Linked DNA regions of Duganella dendranthematis. The protein of the gene in region 2 interacts with the protein of the main gene of each other region in a pairwise test. Links are inferred from orthologs where the notes say so. Each region holds a gene or a part of one and is shown on either strand. Other genes may lie near its edges.

Region 1 (3,317 bases), 3.8 Mb from region 2 along the record:
GCGGCGCCTTCCGCATTCCGGACGTGATGACGCGCGCCGGCGCGGTGCTGCGCGAAGTCGGCGCCACCAACCGTACGCATTTGAAGGACTACGACGAAGCAGCCGGCCCACAGACTGCGCTGATGATGAAGGTCCATACCAGCAATTACGCCATCACCGGCTTCACCAAGAGCATCGAGCTGGACGAACTGGCGCCGCTGTCGAAGAAGCACAATATCCCGCTGGCGGTGGACCTGGGCAGCGGCACGCTGGTCGATCTTGAACAGTATGGCCTGCCGCACGAAACCACTGTGCGCGAGACCATCGAAGGCGGCGCCGACCTGGTGACCTTCAGCGGCGACAAGCTGCTGGGCGGGCCGCAGTGCGGCATCATCGTCGGCCGCAAGGACCTGATCGCGCAGATCAAAAAGAATCCACTGAAGCGCGCGCTGCGCGTCGGCAAACTGACGCTGGCCGCGCTGGAACCGGTGCTGGCCCTGTACCGCGCGCCGGACCTGCTGCCGGAGCGCTTGACCACCCTCAAGCTGCTGACCCGCCCCGCCGCCGACATGCGCGCGCAGGCGCAAGCCATCCTGCCACAGTTGCAGGCCGCGCTGGGCGCCGGCTATGAAGTGACCGACGCAGCGATGTTCAGCCAGATCGGCAGCGGCGCGCTGCCGGTCGACCAGTTGCCGAGCCACGGCCTGGTGGTGCGGCCGGCCGCTGCGGGCCGCGTCAGCAACGCGCTGGGCGTGCTGGAACAGCGCCTGCGCGCGCTGCCGCTGCCGGTGATCGGCCGCGTGGCGCAGGACGCACTGTGGCTCGACCTGCGCTGCCTGCAGGACTATCAGCAGCAGCGCTTCATCGAACAACTGGGGCTGCTCACAGCATGATCGTCGGCACCGCAGGACACATCGACCACGGCAAAACCACGCTGACGCGCGCCCTCACCGGCGTCGATACCGATCGCCTGAAGGAAGAGAAAGCGCGCGGCATTTCGATTGAACTCGGCTACGCCTACGCGCCACTGGAAGGCGGCGAGATCCTCGGCGTGATCGACGTGCCGGGCCACGAGAAATTCATTCGCACCATGGCGGCCGGCGTGACCGGCATCGACGCCGCGCTGCTGGTGATCGCCGCCGACGACGGCATCATGCCGCAGACGTTGGAGCATCTGGCCATCCTGCGGCTGCTGGGCGTCCGGCGCGGCGCCGTGGCGCTGACCAAGATCGACCGCGCCGACAGCCAGCGGCTGGAGCAGCTGGAAGCGGAAATCCACGCGCTGCTGGCGCCGACCGACTTCGCGGGCGCGCAGATCTTCCGCACCAATGCAACGCTGGAAGGCGATATCGGCGTCAAGGGGCTGTTGCGCCATCTGGCGCAGATGGCGGCGACGCTGCCGGCCAGTGACGAGCGGCGCTTGTTCCGGCTGGGCGTGGACCGGGTGTTCACGCTGGCGGGCCAAGGGACCATCGTCACCGGCACCGCGCTGGCGGGCAGCGTGCGCGTGGGCGACACGCTGCAGCTGGCGCCCGGCGGCCAGGAGGCGCGGGTGCGCAGCATCCATGCGCAGAACCGCTCGTCCGATATGGGCCGCTCCGGACAACGCCTGGCGCTGAATCTGGGCGGCGTAAGCAAGGACGAGATCGCGCGCGGCACCTGGGTAGTGGCGCCGGCGCTTGCCGCCTGCTCCGAGCGGATCGACGTGCAGCTGACGCTGACGGCGGACTGCGGCCAGACGCTCAAGCCATGGTCGCCGGTGCACGTGCATTTGGGTGCTGCCCATCACACCGCCAACGTGGTGCTGCTGGACGACGAGGTGCTGGCGCCCGGCCATAGCGGCCGCGTGCAACTGGTGCTGGACGCGCCGGTGCATGCGGTGCCGGGCGACCGCTTTGTGATCCGCAACGCGCAAGCCACCACCACCATCGGCGGCGGCATGGTGCTCGATCCCTTCGGGCCGGCGCGCAAGCGGCGCAGTGCAACGCGGCTGGCGTGGCTGGATGCGCTGGCCGATTACATCGCCACCGGCGACATCGCTGCGCTGCTGGCGCGCGGGCCGCTGGGAATACGGGTCTCGACGCTGGTGCGGCTGTCGCAACTGCCGGCCGAAGAAATCAGCGCGCCGCCGGGCACCCAAACCGTCAGCCTGCAAGGCGGCGACCAGCTGCTGATCGCCGCGGGCGAGGTGCAGGCGCTGCAAGCGCGCATCCTGGCGGCGCTGACCGAGTTCCACGCGCGCGCGCCGGATGATGCGGGGCCGGAGCTGTGGCGCTTGAAACGCATCGTCTCGCCGGAGATGGAAGACCGTTTGTGGAGCCGCCTGGTCGACACCCTGCTGGCCAGCGGTGCGATCAAGCAGCGCGGCCGCAGCCTGCACCTGCCCGGGCATAGCGTCGAGCTGAGTGCAGAGGAACAGGTTCTGGTAGCGCCGCTGATGGCGTCGCTGCTGGCAGGCGGCTTCGATCCGCCCTGGGTACGCGAGCTGATGCGCGAACACCATCTGCCGGAAGCCGAGGTGCGGCGCCTGCTGCTCAAGCTATCCAAAACGGGTGAATTGAGCCAGGTGGTGACGGATTTGTTCTATCATCCGCAGCGGCTGGACGAGCTGGCGCGGCTGGTGGCCACGCTGCCCGACGTGCAGGCGTCGTCGTTCCGCGATGCGACCGGCATTGGCCGCAAGCGGGCGATTCAGATCTTGGAGTTCTTCGACCGCGTCGGCTATACTCGCCGGATTGGCAACGTCCATCTGGTGCGACCGAACGCCGTGTGGTCGTACAGCAGCTGAACTATAGCAATCAAGTCAATATGGAAGGCACACTCATCCGGTGATGGGGCCGGGCTTCAAACCCGGTGGGGGGCGTCAGACGCTCCCTCGTAAGTTCGACTCCTACTGCCTTCCGCCATCCACCACCTCCAGCACCAACTCCAATGCCGCGTTGAAGTCGGCTGGCGTTTCGGCCAGCAGTGCCCATAGGCGGTTGTGCTCGGCGCCTGGAACGATGAACAGCTGGCGCGATTGGGCGCGCGTGGCGGCGGCCACCAGGCGCTCGGAAATTTCCAGCGGGATGGTGGCGTCGTGCTCGGCGTGGATCACCAGCAGCCGGCCCTCGAAGCGCGACAGAATCTCCCACGCATCGCTATCGGCCCAGCTACGTTCGCGCCGGATGACGGTCGAGAAATCAGGGCCGAACGGCACGTCATACGCCGACGGCGTGTAGACGCCCGGCACAATCAGTACCAGCGCATCGATCTTGTGCTGCTCGGTCAGCCGGATCGCATTGTAGGCGCCCATGCTGCTGCCAAACACCACCAGCGGCTCCGGCATTGCCTGTGCC
Region 2 (3,238 bases):
TTGGCTTCATTCAGGCCGAATTCACGCGCGACTTCCGCGATCGGTTTGCCGGCTTGGTAAGGAGCGATAGCGCGGATGTATTCCGGGCCGTAGTTCTTGGTCATGGTGTCTCTCTTTATTATCAGGTCAGGCTGACCGGGTAGGAACCCAGCACCTTGAAGAAGGCAGCGTTGCTCTGCAATTCGGCCAGCGCGCCGGCCACCGCAGGATCCTGCACATGGCCTTGCACGTCGACGTAGAAATAGTATTCCCAGGTGCCGGTGCGCGCCGGACGCGATTCAAAGCGCGTCATCGACACGCCGTGCTGCGCCAGCGATCCAAGCAGGCGGTAAATCGAACCCGCCTTGTGCGGCGCGGCCAGCGCCAGCGAGGTGCGGTCCTCACCCGACGGGCCGGCCTGCAGCGAACCAATCACCGCAAAGCGCGTGCGGTTGTGCGGGTCGTCCTGGATGTTGGCCTTGACGGTGCCCAGGCTGTAACGCACGCCGGCGCGTTCGCCGGCAATCGCCGCCAGCTTGTGGTCGTCGCGCGCCATGCGTGCCGCTTCGGCGTTGGAGGAAACGGCGATGCGTTCGAGGTCCGGGTAGTTATTGTTCAACCAGATCTGGCACTGCGCCAGCGCCTGCGCGTGGGCGCAGATGGCGGTCACGCCGTCCATATTGCCGCTGCCGGTCAGCAGGCTGTGACGCACGGCGATCGACACTTCGCCGCTGATGGTCAGCGGCGTATGCAGCAGCAGGTCGAGCGTGCGGCCGATCGCGCCTTCGGTCGAATTCTCGACCGGCACCACGCCGAATTCGGCGGTGCCGGCTTCGGTGGCGCGGAACACTTCGTCAATCGAGGCGCACGGCAGCACATCGACGGCGGTGCCGAATTGTTCGTACACCGCCTGTTCGCTGTAGGTGCCGGCCGGGCCGAGGAAGGCCACGGTGACGCGCTTTTCCAGCGAACGGCAGGCGGACATGATTTCGCGCCAGATGGTTTGCAGTTCGGCGTTGCCCATCGGGCCGGGATTGCGGTCGGCCACGCCGCGCAGCACCTGGGCTTCGCGCTCTGGACGGAACACCGGCGCGCCGGTTTCGGCTTTGACATGGCCCACTTCCTGCGCGACTTTGGCGCGCTGGTTCAGCAGGTCGAGGATTTGGGCGTCGATCGAATCGATCCGTTCGCGCAAGGGTTTGAGTTTATCGTTCATGGAATTATCGGCCAGCGAATTCGTTCAAGTAGTCTACGAGCGCTTGCACGCCCTCGATAGGCATCGCGTTGTAGATCGATGCGCGCATACCGCCGACGGACTTGTGGCCCTTCAGTTGCAGCAGCCCGCGCGCTTTGGCGCCGGCCAGGAATGCTTCGTTCTGGCTCTCGTCCTTCAGGTAGAAAGGCACGTTCATGCGCGAACGGTTGGGCAGCGCCACGCGATTCTGATAAAAATCGTCGACGTCCAGCGCGGCGTACAGCAGCTCGGCCTTGGCCTTGGCGCGGCGCTCCATCTCGGCCACGCCGCCCTGCGCTTTTAGCCACTGGAACACCAGGCCGGCGATGTAGATGCCATAGGTCGGCGGCGTGTTGTACATCGATTCGTTGTCGGCCACCAGCTTGAAGTCGAACGCCGACGGACAAGCCGGCAGCGCGTGGCCCAGCAGGTCATCGCGGATGATGACGATGGTGACGCCGGCCGGGCCGATGTTTTTCTGCGCGCCGGCGAAGATCACACCGTACTTGGCGACGTCGATCTCGCGCGACAAAATATGCGACGACATGTCGGCCACCAGCGGCACGCCGGCCAGGCGCGGGTCGGCCGCATCCGGCACGCCGCCGTCAAAGTCGTACTCGACGCCGTCGATGGTCTCGTTGGTGCACATATGCAGATAAGCCGCGCCGGGCGTCAGCTGCCACTTGCTCTGCGGCGGCACCGACGTCATCGACGACGCGGCGATGTTCACGTTGGCGTACTTGCCGGCTTCCTTGATGGACTTGCCCGACCACGAACCGGTGTGAATGAAATCGATGGTTGCGCCGGCGGGCTTGTGGCCCAGCAGGTTCAACGGGATCAGGGCGTTCTGCGACAGTCCGCCGCCCTGCATGAACAAGATCTTGTAATTGTCCGGTACTGCCAGCAGCTCGCGCAGATCGCGCTCGGCCGCCTTGTAAATCGACATAAACTCCGGTCCGCGGTGGCTCATCTCCATCACCGACATGCCGCTGCCGTGCCAGTCCAGCATTTCGGCGGCTGCTTGCGTCAGCACTTCCTTCGGCAGTACGGCTGGGCCGGCGGAAAAGTTATAGATGTGAGTCACGTTGCATTCCTTTTGCAGCCCGTCGTTCCCGCGCAGGCGGGGACCCATGCTGCGTATGGATTCCCGCCTGCGCGGGAATGACGGTATTAATAAAACGGGGCCAGTTCTATTGTCGCGCAATAGTCGTGGCCCCGCTGGCTACTCACAGAGTGAGTTTTACTCCGTCGCTGAATCCGGGCCTGGTTCCAGCTCGACTTCGTCGATGTCCGTCTCGACCACGCGCTGCAGGCCGGACAGCTTGGTGCCGTCTTCCACCGCGATCAGGGTCACACCCTGGGTCGCGCGGCCCATCTCGCGGATCTCCGATACGCGGGTGCGGATCAGGACGCCGCCGGTGGTGATCAGCATGATCTCATCGGTCGGTTCCACCAGCGTTGCCGCCACCACGCGACCATTCCGTTCGGAGGTCTGAATCGCGATCATGCCCTTGGTGCCGCGGCCATGACGGGTGTACTCGGTGATCGGGGTACGCTTGCCGAAGCCGTTCTCGGTGGCGGTCAGCACCGACTGCTGCTCGTTCTCGGCTACCAGCAGCGCAATCACGCGCTGGCCTTCGTCGAGGTTCATGCCACGCACGCCGCGGGCGTTACGGCCCATCGGACGCACGTCGTTCTCGTCGAAGCGTACGGCCTTGCCGGCGTCGGAGAACAGCATCACATCGTGCTCGCCATCGGTCAGCGCGGCGCCGATCAGGAAATCACCCTCGTCCAGGTCGACCGCGATGATGCCGGCCTTGCGTGGATTGCTGAAGTCTTTCAGCGGCGTTTTCTTCACGGTGCCCAGGCTGGTGGACATGAAGACGTAGTGGTCTTCCGGGAAGGTGCGGTTCTCGCCCGACAGCGGCAGAATCACGGTGATCTTCTCGTTGTCCGCCAATGGGAACATGTTGACGATCGGCTTGCCACGCGAGTTGCGCGAGCCTTGCGGCACTTCCCACACCT

The links.
Region 1: the proteins of serC (region 2) and selB interact in binary tests that used the Escherichia coli proteins (3 or more experiments, as listed by UniProt). The link is inferred for Duganella dendranthematis from one-to-one orthologs.

What each region holds. Positions count from the first base shown.
Region 1 is NZ_CP051684.1:361,573-364,889, forward strand. The notes cover bases 319-3,317. They hold selB (selenocysteine-specific translation elongation factor), read left to right. Parts: upstream 319-868; coding sequence 869-2,767; downstream 2,768-3,317. Other genes in these bases: selA (L-seryl-tRNA(Sec) selenium transferase), read left to right, coding at 319-872; HH213_RS01755 (alpha/beta hydrolase), read right to left, coding at 2,870-3,317. Also shown: more of selA, read left to right, coding at 1-318. UniProt on the Escherichia coli protein: Translation factor necessary for the incorporation of selenocysteine into proteins. It probably replaces EF-Tu for the insertion of selenocysteine directed by the UGA codon. SelB binds GTP and GDP.
Region 2 is NZ_CP051684.1:4,150,167-4,153,404, reverse strand. What follows is about bases 249-3,168. They hold serC (3-phosphoserine/phosphohydroxythreonine transaminase), read right to left. Parts: upstream 2,298-3,168; coding sequence 1,200-2,297; downstream 249-1,199. Other genes in these bases: gyrA (DNA gyrase subunit A), read right to left, coding at 2,454-3,168; pheA (prephenate dehydratase), read right to left, coding at 249-1,195. In the rest of the region: hisC (histidinol-phosphate transaminase), read right to left, coding at 1-104; more of pheA, read right to left, coding at 122-248; more of gyrA, read right to left, coding at 3,169-3,238. UniProt on the Escherichia coli protein: Catalyzes the reversible conversion of 3-phosphohydroxypyruvate to phosphoserine and of 3-hydroxy-2-oxo-4-phosphonooxybutanoate to phosphohydroxythreonine. Is involved in both pyridoxine and serine biosynthesis.